DNA from 4 places in the Paenibacillus sp. FSL R7-0273 genome. Region 4 is predicted to be linked to each of the others. Evidence: predicted binding sites of a transcription regulator. Region 4 holds the regulator's gene; each other region holds the start of a gene.
What was found. The regulator LexA, encoded in region 4, represses DNA repair genes until DNA is damaged. The targets are predictions, from matches to a motif close to CGAACATATGTTCG.
Positions count from the first base shown of each region.

Region 1: a site for LexA is predicted at 1,990-2,003, ahead of addB (helicase-exonuclease AddAB subunit AddB). Genes of this name have one in related genera too.
Region 2: a site for LexA is predicted at 2,306-2,319, ahead of R70723_RS23380 (ImmA/IrrE family metallo-endopeptidase). Genes of this name have one in related genera too.
Region 3: a site for LexA is predicted at 3,065-3,078, ahead of R70723_RS01015 (putative DNA modification/repair radical SAM protein). Genes of this name have one in related genera too.

Region 1 covers NZ_CP009283.1:5,555,541-5,560,224, forward strand. The annotation lists gene addB (helicase-exonuclease AddAB subunit AddB) at 1-1,893, opposite strand, end outside; gene R70723_RS23965 (hypothetical protein) at 2,136-2,537, opposite strand; gene R70723_RS23970 (ABC transporter ATP-binding protein) at 2,557-4,296, opposite strand; gene R70723_RS23975 (ABC transporter ATP-binding protein) at 4,280-4,684, opposite strand, start outside.
Region 2 covers NZ_CP009283.1:5,418,682-5,423,365, reverse strand. The annotation lists gene R70723_RS23390 (YitT family protein) at 1-152, shown strand, start outside; gene R70723_RS34295 (hypothetical protein) at 251-385, shown strand; gene R70723_RS23385 (2-phosphosulfolactate phosphatase) at 573-1,340, shown strand; gene R70723_RS33560 (hypothetical protein) at 1,541-1,699, opposite strand; gene R70723_RS23380 (ImmA/IrrE family metallo-endopeptidase) at 1,746-2,288, opposite strand; gene R70723_RS33055 (YjfB family protein) at 2,407-2,583, opposite strand; gene R70723_RS34125 (hypothetical protein) at 2,778-2,936, shown strand; gene R70723_RS23375 (NucA/NucB deoxyribonuclease domain-containing protein) at 3,001-3,441, opposite strand; gene R70723_RS23370 (cytidine deaminase) at 3,570-3,998, shown strand; gene R70723_RS23365 (glycosyl hydrolase) at 4,165-4,684, shown strand, end outside.
Region 3 covers NZ_CP009283.1:207,979-212,662, reverse strand. The annotation lists gene R70723_RS01035 (saccharopine dehydrogenase family protein) at 1-294, opposite strand, end outside; gene R70723_RS01030 (SAM-dependent methyltransferase) at 346-1,083, opposite strand; gene R70723_RS01025 (LuxR C-terminal-related transcriptional regulator) at 1,237-2,379, shown strand; gene R70723_RS01020 (hypothetical protein) at 2,664-2,855, opposite strand; gene R70723_RS01015 (putative DNA modification/repair radical SAM protein) at 3,112-4,428, shown strand; gene R70723_RS01010 (TIGR03915 family putative DNA repair protein) at 4,434-4,684, shown strand, end outside.
Region 4 covers NZ_CP009283.1:4,141,705-4,146,388, forward strand. The annotation lists gene R70723_RS17525 (hypothetical protein) at 1-53, shown strand, start outside; gene R70723_RS17530 (hypothetical protein) at 285-485, opposite strand; gene R70723_RS17535 (HAD family hydrolase) at 631-1,416, opposite strand; gene R70723_RS17540 (hypothetical protein) at 1,457-1,984, opposite strand; gene R70723_RS17545 (DUF896 domain-containing protein) at 2,033-2,236, opposite strand; gene R70723_RS17550 (LysM peptidoglycan-binding domain-containing protein) at 2,346-2,756, opposite strand; gene lexA (transcriptional repressor LexA) at 2,950-3,576, shown strand; gene R70723_RS17560 (L,D-transpeptidase) at 3,747-4,085, shown strand; gene R70723_RS17565 (hypothetical protein) at 4,171-4,389, opposite strand; gene R70723_RS17570 (hypothetical protein) at 4,466-4,684, opposite strand, start outside.

The DNA of each region.
Region 1 (4,684 bases), 1.4 Mb from region 4:
CAGCAGCAGCCTCTCACCCTCGGAGAGAATGCCGTCCTCCTTGAACTGAGCCGGTACTACCCCTTCATTAAATCCGAGCAAAAAGGCGTACTTCACGCCTGTAGTCCGGGTACGGTCCATCGTTCCGACCAGTACCTGGTCCAGAGACGGCGGAACAAGCCCCATTCTCAGCCCGCCGAGTCCGGTTTCCAGCACGCCGGCGAACAGCTCGAACGCCAGCCGCTCTCCGCCCATCATTTCATTAATCTGGTCGAGCAGATCAAGCACTGCGTCCCACAGCTGGCTGTGCTCACGGGCAAGCGCAGGCTGGCCCTGCTCCAGAGCGGCTGCAATCCGCTTCTCCAGCTTGCGGGCAATATCCGCCTCCTGCAGCAGAAGATATACCGCCGTACACAGCTCAAGTCCGCTGCGGCTTTTTTTAACTCTTTTCTCAAAAGCATATAGAGGTCCTGTAATGGCAGCCCGGCAGGCCTCCATCCTGGCGAGCAGCGCCTCGTCAACGGCTCTGGCCCCTTCAAGCGACAGGCTCGGAATGCCCTTCCACGATTTACCGTCCGTCCAGCGGTATCCCTGAATGCCGCAGGCAAGCACATAGTTCTCAAGCTGGTCCATATCCTCCCGGGTCAGGCTGCCGTCCAGCGGCAGCAGCAGCTCCGTCTTCACGCAGCGGAATACATCCTCATAACGCCAGCGGCGCCGTACGATATCAAGCGCAGAGCGCACAAACTCCGCCAGCGGATGATGAAGCTCACTGGCCTTCTGGTCCAGGAAAAACGGAATCCCGTAATCGGCAAATAAGGGGGCGACCAGTGCCTCATAGTCACTGATACTCCGCATAAATACGGCCATCTCCCCGTAATGCGCCCCTTCCTCACGGGCCAGCCGGAGCATTTCGCGAAGCGCGGCCTCCAGCTCCGTCCGGCGCGAGGAAGCTGCGGTAACGCTGATCTCCCTGTCAATCTGCCCTGCGTCACCTGTCCACGGCCGGCGCCGCCCGTAGCTTTTCTCCAGATGGGCAAGCGCGGGACTCTCTGCAAAACGCGGCAGCACAGGCGGCGCCAGCAGCTCGTCCCATACCTCAAGGCCTGCCTCCTCAGCCATCCCGCGCAGCTTGATATAGGTTACAGCCGGCGGATGAAACAGCTCCAGCTCATGCGGCTGCAGCCCCGGCGGATAAATCCTGTCCAGAGTCAGCGCCACCGTCACGTTCGAGGCATGCAGCATGATTTCCCGCAGCACCGCAAGCTCCTGAGGGCTAAACCCGTGAAAGCTGTCCACCCATACCTCCGCCCCGCGGAGGTATGAGGAATCCTGAATATGGACGGCCAGCTCAGCCAGCCGGTCCTCCTCATCAATATACAGCCCGGCCATTTCCCGTTCGAGATCGCTGAATACAAGCTGGAGATCATCCAGCTTGCCGGCAAGAATTGGGCTGCCCGGAGAGCTATCCCGCATTCTGGTCAGCTGCTCCTCCAGATCATCCGTCCCCAGACAGCAGCGCTTCATCTCTGTATGCAGGCTGCTCAGCCTTTCGACAAAGCCAGGCCGGTCGCCGGAGGCGCCGAACAGCTTCAGCTCCTCCTTGCGGCGGCTGATAATTTTGTAGAGCAGCATTTTTTTGCCTTCTTCACTAATCGGCAGACCGGCGCTGCCGCCTGTCTCCTGCTTCACCCGGTAGGCGAGCCGGGAGAAGCTGAGCGTCTGGGCCCGCAGGCTGCCCTTTGCTGCTCCTGCACCCAGCAGCCCGCGCTCCGCACTGAATGACCCCTGTTCGGGAACAAGCACAATCAGCGGAGCACCCAGCGGGTCCGAAGCCAGCCGGGAGGAGACCTCCTCCCATATTTTCGTTGTCTTGCCGCTGCCCGAGCGGCCCAGCAAAAAGCGTACCGTCATTGCAGTAGACTCCTTCCGTTTCACAGATTCAGCACATCCGCTTAAATCCAGGTTACATTCGTCCCAACATTATAGCATATTTGCCCCCCGCATAACAGAACGTACGTTTGCCATTGTTTTCAAATCTCCATCATTCCCTGCGTATAACACACGAAAAAGACTGCACGCCATTGCCGGCGGCAGTCTTCTGCTTTTCATATACTGAATGGATAATAGAAGAGTCTTGAACAGCGGTGATTATGTCACTGGTTTTTCTGCAGCAAGGCTCCCAGCCACTCCTGTGCCTCTGCTTCCCCGGCAAATACGTTGCCCGGGCACCCGTACACTTTTTTGGTCGAGAGGGCGGTCACCGGTTTATACAGGGCAAGCAGCTTCGAGCTGGCAGTTACCACGGCAATTCCGGCACAGCTGCGGGAGATTTGCTCTTTGTGTGACTTGCACCAGTCCATATACAGCTTGGTCACCTCACGGTCAGGACGCTCCCCGCGCTCCCCCTTCTGTATCATCATTATTCCGAATCTGGTTTTGCCTGCAAGCAGCTTCTCCCAGTAGGCGATATATTCATCAACCGTCTCGCGGTCGAACTGATCTCCCAGATTAATGGTGACCAGCGGCCATGCCGATTCATCCAAAACGATTGCCATAGTTGTACCCTCCTGTAGTTTAAGATGAAATACGGAACCCTGCTGTATCCTGCTGCAGCCTCCATAGCCGCGCATAGAGTCCGTCCGCTGCCAGCAGCTCCTCATGTGTGCCCTGCTGGGCCATTCCGCCCTGCTCAAGCACGATGATATTGTCTGCTCCGCGGATGGTTTTGAGCCGGTGGGCAATGACAATCACTGTCCGTCCCTGAATCAGCGAATGAACCGCCTTCTGGATTTCCGCCTCGTTCTGCGGATCAAGTGAAGCTGTCGCTTCATCCAGCAGGACAATCGGCGCATCCTTCAATATTGCCCGGGCAATGGACAGACGCTGCTTTTCACCGCCGGAGAGCGTGCTGCCGCCTTCACCTACCGGCGTGTCATAGCCCTGCGGCAGCCTGCTGATAAATTCGTGGCAGCGCGCGGTTGTGGCCGCCCGGATAACCTCCTCGCGGGATGCGCCGGGCCGTCCGAACGCAATGTTATTAGCAATCGTATCCTGGAACAGGTACACATCCTGAAAGACAACCGATACCGCCTTGAGCAGATGCTCAGGATCAATGCCGCTCAGCTTGCGGCCTCCCAGGTAAACAGAACCTTCATCCGGGTCATAAAACCTTGAAATCAGGCGCAGAACCGTGCTTTTTCCGCTGCCTGAAGGACCTACAATTGCTGTAAGTGCCCCTTGCGGCAGCACAAAGCTCAGATTATTAAGCACCCTCGTCTCACCGTAGCTGAAGGATACATCCTTAAAGGTAATCGTGCTGTCGGTCGGAAGCGGCCCGGTATCTCCGGTCATCACCGGCTCCTGCAGCAGCCTGACAATCCGTTCTCCGGCCTGCTCGTTATACCGGAACTCCGCATAATTGGTCAGGGCGGAGGTCAGCGGATCATAAATGCGCGTACCGACAATGAGGAACACGGCAAACTGCAGCACGCCAAGACTTCCGCCCAGCAGCAGCTGGACGCCGGTATACACCAGCAGCGGCAGCCCGGCCCGGAGCAGGCCGACTGCAGTCAGTACCACAGGACCTAGAATCCCCTCCAGCCGGATGCTCTCCTTCATCAATTTCCTGAAGGCCGTATCCAGCCTGGCAAACCGTTCCCCGGTCAGATTATAAGCCTTCATTACACGGATGCCGTTCAAGTATTCCTGCAGCCGGTTGGCCGCGTTCAGCTTGGCCTGCATATGCGAGCTGCCAAGCCTGCGCTGCAGTCTGGACGTCAGGAATATCAGCAGCAGGGCAACCGGCAGCGCCGCGAACATGGAGAGCGCCATCCGCCAGTCCAGAAGCAGCATGCCGGCCAGCGCAAAGACCGGAAGAACAAAAGCGCCGGCCAGCTGCGGCAGCAGATGGGATATCCCTGTCTCAACGAGAGTGAAGTCACCCATCATCATATTGGCCAGATCACCGGGATCTCGGCGGTACAGAACCCCGAGCGGCAGCCTGCGCAGATGCTCGGCCAGTCCGGCTCTGCCCTCGGCAGCGACATTGTAGGCGCCCCGGTAAGCAGCACGGTAAGCGGGAATTTCGCTCACAAAGATCAGCAGAGCCGCTCCTGCCAGGCCGGCGCAGAGCCACCATAGCCGCTCTATTTGCAGTACCGCTCCCGGTGTAAGGTATGGCTCAAAAATCAGCCGGACCGCTTCAATGACAAGAGCAAACGGAAACACCGCAGCCAGATTGCTTAAAAGTGAAAACAGCACCGGCTTCAGCAGCTGCTGCGGCTTGCCGGCTGTAATATTATGCAGTACCTTCATGCTCTGCCCCTCCCCGTTCCAGCTGCCAGTCATCCGCGCCAAGATAAGCCTGCCACATCCCTGCGTACAGGCCGTTCCGTGCAACCAGTGCATCATGATTGCCGCGCTCGGCAATCTCTCCGCCTTGCAGCACTAGAATCTGCTCTGCTTCACGGATGGAAGCCAGCCGGTGCGCAATAACCAGCACGGTTTTGCCGCGCATCAGCTCGGTAAGGGCGAGCTGCATCTTATGCTCGTTCTCCGGATCAGCAAAGGCAGTCGCCTCATCAAGCACGAGCACCGGCGCATTCCGGAGAATCGCTCTGGCAACGGCAACCCGCTGCTCTTCGCCTCCAGACAGATAAACGCCGCCCTCGCCGATCAGCGTCTGGTAGCCCTGCGGCAGCCG
Region 2 (4,684 bases), 1.3 Mb from region 4:
GCGATGATAAGAATGTGCTCTACATTGCCATCAGCAAGCAGGAGGTATCCATGCTCAAAAAAATCGTGCGGTCTGAGGACAAAAATGCCTTTGTTACCATCCACGATGTGCGCGATGTGTTCGGCGAGGGCTTTATCGATATTTCCAAATAAAAGGGCCCGGGCGAAAAGTCATTGCCGTTTCACCCAGTCAGCGGCGGGCAAATCACATATGCTATGGTGTACTCTCAATCATGAAGGAGGAATTGGAAATGGGTTGTTATGGTGAAAATGTAGGTCCAGTTGGCGGAGCAAACTGCGGATACGGCAGTCCTTTTACTTCTACTGCTGCAATTCTGGTATTGTTCATCCTGCTGGTAATCATCACTAAGGCTTTCTGGGTATAACTGAACAAATACAATGTGGCCCTGCCGGTTCCGGCAGGGCTGCTTTTATGCAGCCGGGAAGGACACGCCGGGGAATTGTCGAAAATTTAAAGAAAATTTGGTAATAAGCGGTTCGCCGCCCGCCTTCTATGGGTAACTCCCTGTTTGTAGGTATGAGATGAATACGGACAAGAAAGGAGGGAAACCTGTGTTCTTTGATCAAACACCCTATGACATTAAGCTGGACTGGGGTCAAAGAGGGGCGAGAGCTGCAGCGGAGCGCGGAGACATCGTCATCATTGTCGATGTACTGAGCTTCTCGTCCACTGTTGTAACGGCTGTCGAGCATAAGGCTAACATCTACCCGTATCCCCCGCCGGCCAATGAACAGGCCAGAACCTATGCCAGGGAGCTGGGTGCAGAGCTCATCCGCGGCCGCTCAGAGGCTGTAAGAGCAGGGGGACATTCGTTGTCACCGCTGTCCTTCAGCTCTGCTGATTATGACCGTGACTTTGTCCTGTGTTCCATGAACGGTGCAGCATGTACATGGATTGCCGCACAGGTGCCCGCACTGCTGGTCGGCTGTCTGCTGAATGCATCGGCTGTGGCAGAAGCTGCCAATCTGCTGAGGCTTGAATCAGGAGCGGCCATCACGGTCGTTCCCTGCGGTGAGAAATGGCCGGATGTTATCGGCTCCGAGAATAATCTCCGGCCCGGCATTGAAGATTACCTAAGCGCGGGACTCATTCTCTCTAAGCTGTCAGGGAGCAAATCTGCGGAAGCGGAGGTCTGCATCGGTGCGCTGCGGTCCTCCGGGCAGCGGATCCGGGAGCTGATCTGGGAATCCTCCAGCGGCCGGGAGCTGCGTGAGCGGGGATTCGAAGCCGATGTGACCTATTGCTGTCAGGTGGATATCAGCTATGCTGTGCCGGTAATGCAGCATAACCGGTTTGTTAATGTGCTGTGTCTGGCTTGACCGTTGGCGATTGACCGGGCAGAATTGCAGCATCGCATTGCTGCATCGCAAAAGGTATACATTTTCAGCCAGTCTTAAGCCGGATTTCATACTGAATTAAGCTAAGCGCTGTATAGTAATGACATACCCCCCTTATTCATAGATTTGGACCCTGCCGGACGCCGGCGGGGTCATTTTTTTGTGTACGGGAGCATGCGCATTCATCCCTCAGGCTCCTGCAGAAGAATCGAGAAGGTTTCGGTTTCGTGATCGACCTCGATTGCCGCGATGCCGACGAAATCAGGTATTTCAGGGTGAACCGCGTCTACGCTGTAATCCGGATGAGCCAGCAATAACCGGATAACCTGAATAGCTTCCATATCGCTCCTCCTCAAAGGATTTATGAACGTATTGTCCCCGCAGTGGTTATCTAATATGTCTGTGGATGAATTTTCTCTCCTCGCTGCGCTCCATTACAGCCATCAGCTGGCCCTGAAAGATCCGCCGCTGAATCTGGTCAATCCGCTGCACGGCCAGCTCCTCGGGTACCTGGAATGTAGAGGCTATATGATATACAGCATCTTCCCGCAGCTCAGGCAAGGGTCTGGCGGAGATCATGGAGTAAGGCATGGCTGCATAGAGAATAAAGCGTTCGGATTCGTCCTGCTGTGCCTGTGTGAACTGGCCGGGCATCAGGATACGGCTGCCGGCGTGGCGGAGCAGATGGCAGAGCTCATGAAGGAATTCAAGGCGCTGCAGCTCGGGCGGGAGCCGGTTGTCCAGGAACATGGTATACATGCCCGCTGAGGCCTCCACGCTCTTGCTGCGGACATCCAGATAATGCACCCAGATGTTGAGCCGTTCGGCTATGTAAGAAATAGAAATATCGGACGGGCGGGTTACCTGCAGACGCTGATATAAATCCTCCGTCCAGCTCTCAAGAGCAGTCATCTGGTAATAGGATTGCATATTATCACCTCTAAATAGGATCGTATGTTCGCATTTACGGGTAAAAGAAAAGCCCGTAGGGCTAAGGGGACCGGTATTGACCGGAACTGACGTTCTTATGTATTTAAGGATAAAACAATTAAACCTGAATATCAAGTGTTTTTCCAAGATCCGGATGCGGGCTCTGCTGAAGCATCTGGGCCATATTCTGCGCCAGCACCTCAGCTGTGTTTTTGGCTATACTCATAACCTGCAGGCCGGCAGCCTGCTTAAGAGAAGCCTGGCCCATGGCAATGGATAATGCGGCTACGTCCATTATGCACCTCCTGTTATTCTCGCATTTTTGGGTATTAGCAGTGCTCCTATTGTATATCGACTGCATGAAGCCGGTTCATTAGTCTTTACCCTCCGATAGGCGAATAGAGATGTTTGCCGATTGGCCCAAACTGCCGGATCAGCTGATACATATTCTGTGGCGTGGGCATAAACATTACAGGGAGGAATTAAATAATGGGTGCAGATTACGGTTGCGGTTGCGGAAACAATGTTGGCGGAGTGAATCAGGGACCTCCGGTCGTACCGGTTGTAAGCCCTTGGATGACCTCAACCAATGCGATTCTGGTTCTGTTCATTTTGCTGGTTATTATCACAAGAGCCTGTTTGTTCTAAAAAAGCTTCAGTAAGCAGCAGCTCCGCCGGTAAAAGTCCCGGCGGAGCTGCTGTCTGTCCGTTCCTATTTGAACATGAACTCTACCCGTGTCCCGTCGGCATAGCCTTCGAGCTGGTTGCCTACCCAGCTGCCCGCCCCCCGGTTATCACTCGGTGTTATGTATTCAATGTCGGCTCCGGCGCCGCCCTCGGCACACATTGCCATCGGCCACTCATCGCGGTCATAGCCTTTTTTGGTCGGGACGCCTTTAAGGGATTCCTTGCGGTTCTCCTCTGCGTCCTCACGGCTGATCGTACAGATCGCAGACTCGCCGTTCTTGATCGCTTCCTGGATGTGCTCAGCCGTTTCCGGATAGCGGTCTGAAGGGAAAACCAGCTGTACGACCTCAGAGCCGCCGCCGGAAGGCGTTGGCGTGACCGGTAGGCCGTTCTCTTCAAACCAGTAAGCTGCCAGTGCAAGCAGAACAACAATAATAAGGCTAGGGATAAATTTCTGTTTCTTCACATGCTCCTCCTGATGATGCGGAATCTTGTTGCTTCGGTCTACTCAGTATAGCTTATAATTAGCAGATTTTAGTATACTAAATAAGAAAAATAGACCGAATAGGTCGTAAGGATCGGGAGGAAGATCAGATGAGGGCTGAACTATCAATAGAAGATGAAACGCTGGTTGCTGCTGCCGGGGAGATTATCAAGAAGCGCTACGAGTGGGAAAGGCATCATGTCGGTGCGGCGCTCCGCACCAAAACGGGTGAGATTTTTACTGCGGTGCATCTGGAAGCCAGCCTGTCCCGGGTAACTGTTTGTGCAGAGGCGATGGTCATCGGCAAGGCTATTTCGGAAGGCTACAAAGAGTTTGATACTATTGTTGCAGTAAGGCATCCGGACCCGGACAGTGAGGACAGAGAAATCAGGGTGGTATCTCCCTGCGGCATGTGCCGTGAGCTGATTGCCGATTACGCAGAAGACTGCAGGGTGATCGTTCCCCGGGAAGAAAATCTGGCAAAGACCGATATTCTGGATCTGCTGCCAATGCGATACTCCCGCCAGCAACAGCCATAGCAGGCTAGATTTATTCATTAATACATACTTGTACTAAGCTTACAGCACGTAATTTTGTGAAAAAGTTCATTGAAAATTAAAATATTATCCCTGTTTACCCGCCATCCGCCGCTTCCCTGTAACGGTTGTCCCCATACAATGGTACAAAAAAAGGATGGTGGAACAAATGGAACAGCGCATACTCCGGGATCTGCTCGACTCCGCATCCCGGCTGGTAAATGATGCAGCGTGGCAGACAGCCTTCCGCGCTTTGCTGCGGGCTCCGGCGGATGAGAAGCTGGCAGCGCCGGCGCTGAAGCTGTTGAATAATCTGTACTCACTGCAAGGCAAGGGGATTATCAGCGGGATACACGATTATCTGGAAAGTGCAGATGAGTTCAGCAACAAGCTGAAGAATACAAGCGGCCAATATGTCGGGCTTCACGGCTACGAGCTGGGGGCGATCGGCAACCAGACCGAGGCACTGATAGCCAACCAGCGTCAGTGGGTGACAGACAGCGCTATCCGCTGGCACAAGGCTGGAGGGATTGTCACCATGAGCTATCATGCCAATCTGCCGGGGAAGGCTCCGGCCTGGTCGAATGTCTCGATGAACCTCAGCGAAGCTGATTTTGCCAGATATATTACACCGGGTACCACTCAGTACACTGCGCTGCTGGCAGATCTGGACAAGGCAGCCGTCTACC
Region 3 (4,684 bases), 3.4 Mb from region 4:
AATATCGATATAATGAATACCTTCCCTGAGACAAGCCTCGGCAAAGGAGGTATCCTTCTGGTCCAGACACATCACGACTACCTTCACCCTCCGCAGCTGCTCTGCAGGAAATGTCTCAGCTGCGTCGATCCGCATGGGCTTTACCCGCCCCCCGGTGCTTTTACTGAACTGCTCCGCACGCTTGAAATTACGGCCCGCCGCATAGACGGCCTGCGGAAATTTTTCACTTAGCAGCGTACAAATCTGCCCTCCCACGTGGCCGTATCCGCCGATTACAACAATTTCTGTCCTCATCCCGTTCTGCTCCTTATGCTGGTCTATGGTAATCTGCTTCTCTGCACTGAGCTATCCGTCCTGCTGTTCCGGCTGTCTGACAGCAAGCCATCCGTTAATCAGAAAAGAGCCGAAGAACCCCGTTATATGTGTAAATCCGGCCTGCTCCAGCAGCAGCTCCATTTCTGCTGCCGGAAGCGGATGTGAGGTCTGCCCGAAGGACGCTGCAAACTGCTCCCAATCGCTTAATTCGACCCCGCTTCCCAGCATATGCAGCTTCCAGCCGGCCATCTGCAGCTCCCAGGCCTGCGAAGCAGGATCGCCATTGATCGCCGAGATGAGCAGCGGAGCGCCCGGCTTCAGCCTAGCAGCAATAGCCTGCAGCAGTGCGAGCTTATTCTCCCGTCCCTGCACAAAATGCAGCACCAGCATGCAGGTTGCCGCATCATATTGCCCGCCGCTGCTCCAGGAGCAGAGGTCGGCATGGTGCAGCTGCACCCGGTCGGCAAGTCCGGCTGCGGCAATCCGCTGCCCGGCAGCCTCCAGCATGCCGGCGGATGTATCCAGGCCGCAGAAGCTCCAGTCCGGATGCCCCGTGCCCAGCGTAACGATCTCCTGTCCGCCGCCTGCCCCGGCGACCAGCAGTGAGGGCAGCTCCTGCTGGTCCAGCATGGCTGCCAGCAGCTTATCCATCAGCGCATACTGCAGCTGGTAGCCGGGTATTTTGCGGCTGATATTGCTTATATAACGGTCTGCATCTGCCTGCTGCCATGGATTAGCTGCTTCTGCTTCGCTGGCTCTGTCTTTCATAGGATCTCCTCCGTTTGATGATCTGCCCTGATCAGCTATAATAGGAACTGGTTTTCATTATCAGGGCTGTTACCGAAACAGACCATCCCACATAGCTGGGATTTATATCGGCATTCAGGAAGAAGCATTCACATAAAGCGAAAGGGACGGACTATGAAAGAAGCATTTACCGCAGTAACGAAACTTCTGCAGACGCTCGATCAGGGACAGGAGCTGTCCTCCCTGATGTACAGGGAAGTAATGCTGACCAGGCTCAGAACGGCCCTCGTCTTTGATGCCGCCTGCTGCACAACCGTCGATCCGGTGACTCTGCTGACCACAGGAGCCGTTACCGAGCAGGGGCTGGAGAACATTCACGGCGCACTCCTCGACAATGAATACCTGCATGACGACTATAACAAGTTCACTGAGCTGGCCCGGTCTGCCGGGCCTGTCCGTTCATTACGGGAAGCCGCAGCTGGAAGGCCGGAGCGGAGCCGCCGTTACCGCGAGGTGCTGCAGCCGGCCGGCTTCGCAGATGAGCTCAGGGCTGCGCTAACGACAGGAGGCGCCTGCTGGGGCTTCCTGATTCTGTTCCGGAGAGAGGAACACGGGGCCTTTCGGCCGGAGGAGCTGCAGCTGATCAGCAGCATTGCGCCCCTGATCGCAGCCCGCCTGAAGGCCAAGGCGCTGAGCCCCGCTGCTCCTTCAGACTCCGGCGTGCAACCGGAGGAGGGCATTCTTATTCTGGATGACCGGCTGGAGCCGGTAAGCCTCAATCCGGGCGGGCGGTATTGGCTGGAGCAGCTGCAGCGCATGGAGCAGCAGTCCCGGTCGGCGCTGCCCGGTCCGGTCAGAGCGGTCTGCCTCAGAGCGCTGGGGCGGGAGGCTGAGGCGCAGCGCAGTGATGCACAAAGCGGGGAGCAGCCGGCCGCAGCCGGACTTCCTCAGGGGATGCAGCCCGCGGCCGGCAGCTCTTCGGCGGCGAAATTGTGCTTCCGCAGCACAAGCGGGCAATTTATCAGCATCACCGCCAGCAGGCTGGACGGCCCATCCGGCCTGATGCAGCTGGCTGTGTCCTTTACAGCAGCCAAGGCTGCCGATCTGCTGCCCCTGATTACTGAAGCCTACGGCTTCACGGAGCGCGAGAAGGAAATCATCAGCCAGCTGTCCATGGGGCGGTCAACCAAGGAGCTTGCACAGCTCCTGCATATCTCTGCCTACACGGTCCAGGATCATCTGAAATCCATTTTCGGCAAAGCCGGAGTCAGCAGCCGCCGGGAGCTCATCTGGCTGTTCTACTCCCGGTACCAGTAGTCTGCTGCAAGCCGTTGCCAGCGGTACAAAAAGGCGCCCAGGCAGGCCGTGTACAACGGCTGCCCGGGCGCCATTTTAGGCGGGGACGCATGGAGCCCTGCGGCTTAGAAAACATAAAAAAAGAAACCCCTCGTATGATGCGGCAGCCAGCCGGCTGTCTTTTGCCGGACCTTTAGCGGGAGAGGTTTGTTCGCTGATGATTCTTATTAAGTGCAGTCATAAAGCTTAGTCCTTGTACTGGTGTATGACAGAAATCCGCCCTGGCCCGGCTATACGTCAGCTCTTTATTTACGCCTGGTGGTTTTCATCATGCGGTTGTACATAACCAGTGCAGCAATAACCATCCCGATCATCGCAACACTGCCGGCGGATTCCTCCGACATTCCGAACAGCAGACAGACCGTAGTTACCACTGACCTTGTCACAAGTACAACAAGAATCAGCATAATCGGCCGCCAAATGTTATATTTTCTCATTCACGCAACACTCCCACTCTAATTTTGAAAAGCTTGTTCTCTCTCTGTTAGTTGCTATTATAACACAAGCAGGAATGCGGTTACATTTTACAATCCTCTCCTGTGCCAAAATCTTGACACAACCGCTGTTATTCAGGCCGGATTGCCGGATTTCAGTCCCATTTGTTCCGGATAAGGTCATGGTGTCCGTAATAATCTGGATTTTGACAGGAACACCTGTTCGGTATATACTTTTCTTTATGAGGAGTGTGTAACGATGGATATGATGGAGAAGCTAGAGATTTTGACGGAATCAGCCAAATATGATGTCGCCTGCACCTCAAGCGGCTCCAAGCGCTCCGGCCAGGCCGGAAGCCTCGGAAACGCGGTCAGCTTTGGAATCTGCCACAGCTTCGCCGCGGACGGACGCTGTATCTCGCTGCTCAAGGTGCTGATGACCAACGGCTGCATCTATGACTGTGCCTATTGCATCAACCGCAAGTCCAACCCGGTACGCCGGGCCGCCTTTACTCCGCAGGAAATTGCCGATGTTACCATGCAGTTCTACCGCCGCAATTATATAGAGGGGCTGTTCCTTAGCTCCGGCATTATGCGCAGTCCCGACTATACGACCGAGCAGCTGATTGCCGCCCTTGAGCTGCTGCGCAATGAGTATCACTTCCGCGGCTATATCCATGTAAAAGCCATCCCCGGCGCAGACGATGCCCTCCTGTCCCGGCTGGGAATGCTGGCCGACCGGATGAGTGTCAACATCGAGCTGCCCTCCCAGGAGAGCCTGCGCAAGCTGGCTCCGGACAAGAGCAAGCAGTCTATTTTGCAGCCGATGGGCCTTATTACGAATAAGATTACCGAGAACAGCACGGAACTCGTCAAATATAAGCATGCCCCGCGCTTTGCGCCGGCGGGCCAGAGCACCCAGATGATTGTCGGCGCAACGCCCGATACCGATTACCAGATTCTGAACCTTACAGAGGGTTTGTATAAGAAGTATAAGCTCAAGCGGATATTCTATTCCGCTTACACCCCGGTGGTCGAGGATTCACTGCTCCCCTCGCTGGATACCAAGCCGCCATTGCTGCGCGAGCACCGGCTGTATCAGGCCGACTGGCTGCTGCGCTTCTACGGCTTCGAGGCCAAGGAGCTGCTCGACGAAGCAGCGCCCAACTTCAACCCGCTGCTCGACCCGAAATGCAGCTGGGCCATCAACCACCGGGAGCATTTCCCGGTGGAGGTTAACCGCGCACCGTATGAGATGCTGCTGCGCGTTCCCGGCATCGGCGTAAGAAGCGCCCAGCGGATCATTAAGGCCCGCCGGGCCGGAACGCTCGATTTCCATGCGCTGAAGAAGCTCGGCGTTGTGCTCAAGCGCGCCCAGTTCTTCATTACCTGCAAAGGCCGGCCGCTGGAAGGCCTCAAGGTAGGCGAGCACACCCTGCTTCGCTCGCTGATGTCCGGACAGGAGCTGGCCAAGTTTCAGCAGCCGGAGATCGAGCAGCTCTCCTTCTTCGACGACAGCTATCTGGCTGCGTTACCGGAGGCAGGCCGGGCGGCAGCCTTCAGCTACGGAGGTTAGCCGGTATGTTTACAACAACCAGCCTGGCCTATAGCTATGACGGCAGCTTTGAGGGGCTGCTGTGCTGCGTATTCGAGAGCTACCAGTGGAAGGAAACGCCGCTGGCCATCCATTCGGAGGACAGCGGGCAAGGACTGCTGCTGGAAGCGAAATGGATTGAAACCGACAAGCTTAAGGCAGACCGCGTACTGCGTTCCATTCCGCTGAAGATCTCCCGCGAGGCGCAGGAGCTTGTCCGGCACGGCTTTTGGTCTGC
Region 4 (4,684 bases):
GGCTTGATTACATTACCGGTTACGAAAGAAGGAGCAATGACAGCCGGGACTAAGCAGCATAACAGCATAAATACCCGCGATCCACAGGATTGCGGGTATTTCATGTTAAAATAGACATAAAGGGGGAGATTTAACTGAAATTACTGAAAAAGCTATACTCCGAGTATCTGGTTATACCCAGATCTTTCCGCAAGCTGATGCTATGGGCATGGATTGTTTTATTTTTCATCGCCGGGTACAAATTTGACTGGTTTTATTGGCGTTAATGTCTTATATCCGTTGCCCTATTCCTTTCTGACCGTTTCACGTTCACGGATTTCCAGGTTTTTGGAATGGTTATATAAATCCAGCGCCGTGATAGCCCTAAGCGCAAGCTTTACAAAAAGAACAAAAGCAACGACTCCTGCCCCTATGCATGCCAGCCACATCAAAAAGAAAAAGATACTAAATGCACCACCAACAAATAATCCGGGTTGACTCACCATCGTGTAACTCAGCTCCTTCCAGAAAGTATTAACCGAGTATACTCTATTTGGAACATTATGTATGCGAAAAAAGCTCTAATTCAAGTCAGAATAAACTTATATACCAAAAAACCGGCCCCTCTAGAGGAAGCCGGCTTACGTAAATTTATAGTGATTGTACCAGCGGAAGCAGCTCGGAAAGATGGCCGATTCTGTAGTCCGGCTGAATTTCGGGATCCGGTGCTTTATCTGTCCGGTTGATCCAGACCGTAGTCAGACCTGCGGACAAGCCGCCCAGAATATCTGTTGTGAGCTTATCGCCCACCATGATTCCCTGCTCAGGAGCGATATCAAGCAGTTCAAGCGCATGCTGGAAAATTGCCTTATCCGGCTTGCCCTTGCCGAAGCTGCCTGAGATGACTACATGATCGAAGTAAGGAATAAGCTCAGGCACGCCGTCCAGCTTCTCCTGCTGCAGGGCCGGACAGCCGTTGGTAAGCAGCAGCAGCTTTACTTTGCCGCGCAGCTCATCCAGCACCTGCAGCGTCTCTTCATACATATACGGACGGCTCCGGCGCTCTTCGCCGAACTTTGCAGCCAGCCGCTCAGCCAGTCCTTCATCCTGAGTACCCAGAGCTGCCAGGCCGCGGCGCCAGGCTTCCTTGCGGTATGCCGGAGCAAGCTGTTCCAGCTGCCGGAACTCAGCCTGCTCTCCGGCAGTAAAGTTCGCCCACAGCGCCTCAAACGGATTAATCCCGATCATCTTCGTAAACGGAAATGTCTCATAAGATTCGTAGAGGCTTCTGGCCTCCCTGCGGACAGCGGCCTCCAGCTCCTGAGGATCAACAGTGTCACCGGCTGCTTCGCAGGCGGCCCGGAAGGCTTCCTCAACACTCCGTTCATCCCAGAGCAGTGTATCGTCAAGATCAAACAGTACGGCAGTAATCGGCATAATATCGCTCCCTCTCCCTATGCTGGTCTATCTTATCTGTCTACTCACGCACTACTTCAATATTATTGGCTTTGGCGAACTGCTCAAGGCGGGCGCCCATCGCTTCGGTATCATAACGGTTCAGCCATCTGGAGAATACCCACTGCTTGCGTTTGCCTTTATATTTCAGGGAAACCATGCTGCGGGACAGGATAATCTTCTCAATCTCTGATGCCTGCAGCCAGCGCTCACGGTTAAATTTAATGGTGGAAACTCTGGCCCGCTCAACCTTGAGAAAAGGACGGCGGAAGAAAATCAGGGCTGCCAGTAAAAAGTACAGGACAACGCCCAGCCAGTTGGCCAGTATACCCTGCCCCCGGGCTTCATCAATGGAGCCCACTACCCAGAACATCATCCCGAGCAGCAGCAGAACGATCGGAAATACAATGTTGCGGCCTTTAAAAATGTCAGTGCCTCCTGCAGACGATGATGATTTGGAGGCATAAATGGAATCCTTGCCTTGCTTCTTCCGTTGCATATTGACTTGCTTGGTGTTGCGTTGAACCATTCTTTCCCAAGAACGGGCCATGTGAGTTCCCCCTAGTCATCCTAAAATATCTATGACAAAGCCGCAGGACTAATGTGTAAGCCCCTTATTGCCCTGATCATCGTTGTCCACGATTTCAATCGTATCCAGCTGTGCACGGAAGTTCTTGCGGATGTTGCCCAGATAAATCTCGCGGAGCCGGGCGCGTTCCTCCAGTTCCTCTTCTGTCAGGCCGCTGCTCTTCTGCTTGCGTGCCAATTCATTGATGCGTGCGACCAATTCGTCTATATTCAATGCTTTCCCCTCCCCTATAAATTCATTCTAACTTTGCCATGAGAAAAAGAGCTTGTCAAGGTCTCCTCCCTGAAAGCTCTTCCTGTCGTAACTTCTGTTCCTGCAACTATTAGTATGCAGGCAGTGTCAGCACATCCCCGGCCTGTATAGCATTGCCCTCAAGCCCGCTTGCCTTCTTAATTCCTTCTATATATACAACCGTCCTCATATCCGACGGCTTATGTTCAAGCGCAATGCTCCACAATGAGTCTCCGCGTTCTACAACTACGCGTTCAGCTGGTGTTACCGAGGATACTGAACCTGCAAATACATTACCTACCACTGTAAAACCGGAAATCACCAGCATCAAAATCAGGGCAAGCTTCACCAGCTGGCCTCCCCGGAACAGATTCATCATTGCTCCGCACAGGGATACTACTCCATTCTTCAGGCTAATACCATATTCAAAAGCAGAGACACCGGCAGATTGAACCTCACTTGTCTCGTCGTAGATGCTGCGGTAAGTACTGTATTTTAACAATATCATCGACCTCCAAACACTTGTTCTTAAATTTGAGATTAATATAACACGAACATGTGTTTTGATCAATATATTTTTTCGAACAATTGTTCCCCTTTGTTTCCGGGCATACCAAAGAGTTAGAACTTATGTTTGTACGAACGGAAGTTCTATGTTATAATTTTCCCAAACATACTATATGGGGTTGATTCCAATGTCAAAGATTTCGAGTCGTCAGCTGGCGATCCTGGAATTCATACGTAACGAAGTCCGCAGCAAGGGTTATCCTCCGTCCGTCCGCGAAATCGGGGAAGCTGTCGGTCTTGCCTCCAGCTCTACCGTGCATGGTCATCTGGACCGTCTTGAGAAGAAGGGCCTGATCCGCCGTGACCCTACGAAGCCTCGTGCGATAGAACTGCTTGGACAGGAAGATTCAGAGAATGTACATCAGTTCGTACAGACGGTTACCCGTATTCCTGTTGTTGGTAAAGTCACCGCCGGGGTGCCGATTACCGCTACCGAGAATATCGAAGATTACTTTCCGCTGCCTACGCATTATGTCGGCGACAACAAGGTGTTTATGCTCTCCGTACTGGGAGACAGCATGGTGGAAGCCGGAATTATGGATGGCGACTATGTTATTGTCCGCCAGCAGCAGACGGCAGACAACGGGGATATCGTTGTAGCAATGACCGAAGAAGATGAAGCTACTGTTAAGACCTTCTATAAAGAACGTGACCATATCCGCCTGCAGCCGGAGAACCCGGCTTATGAACCGCTCCGCTTGAACCGCGTTACCATTTTGGGCAGAGTCATCGGACTTTTCCGCGATATTCATTAATTCTCCTGTCTTGAGGCTGTTGCGCATAACTGCGTAACAGCCTTTTTCCTGCCTCCGCACCCAGCTATACAGATACACCGCTCTCCCGCTGTCCTGCCCTCCTTGCCCGTCACAGGTAACCGCCTCCCTATTCCGCACATATGCTGGTATGAGAAGGAGGGCTGATCACTATGCCCAATTATCGCATCATTGTTGATCTGTCGCAGCGTATGCTGTATCTGCTGGATAACGACATTGTAACCCGTGGTTTTCCTGTAGGCATCGGTACGATGCTGACCGCTTCACCCCAGGGCGAATACACCATTATTAACAAGCAGCCTAATCCGGGCGGGCCGTTCGGCGCGTTTTGGATGGGACTGTCCAAACCGCATTACGGTATCCATGGCACCAATGATCCCGCTTCAATCGGTCACATGGTTTCACACGGCTGCATCCGGATGTATAACGAAGATGTACTTGCCCTGTCCCGGCTTGTTCCGGTCGGAACACGGGTCACTATCAGGCAATAAGAGTAACGATCACCAAATAAGGGGCATCCCAAGCAGCCGGTTACGGCTTGCGGGATGCCCCTTATTGTTCTATATTTGCGTTGTTCTACAGCACACTGCGCAATAATCTGATAGCGATGCGGTTCAAGCGCAGGGCTTCCCGGATCGACACCCTTGCCGCCAGCAATTCACGTCTGGCCCGGCTCGGATTAGGCAATCTGCGCAGGTTCTCGTTGATTTCTTCAAGCCGCTCCAGGAGGACCGACCGCTGTGCCAGCAGGGCCCGGATTGCTCTGCGGATTCTTACACGTTCTCTTTCTGCCATATTAACACCTCTTTTACTGTTTTATAGTATAAGAGATGCTGTAATGGCTCCTCCTGCCTGTGTGATCCGGCAGCTGTTATTTTTCGGGTATACGCACACGGAATTCAAAATCCTTACGCCTGTAGGTCATGCCGCCCAGCTCTATGTATTCCGGTGTCCACCTCTGCAGCGGACCGGCACAATCCGCAAAGACCGGCGGCTGCCCCTCCCGAACCTGCAATACATATATATCCGCCTCAGCCAGCGCCGCAGCAAACAAATCAGCATCACACACCAGTACCTTATACGTCGTGTT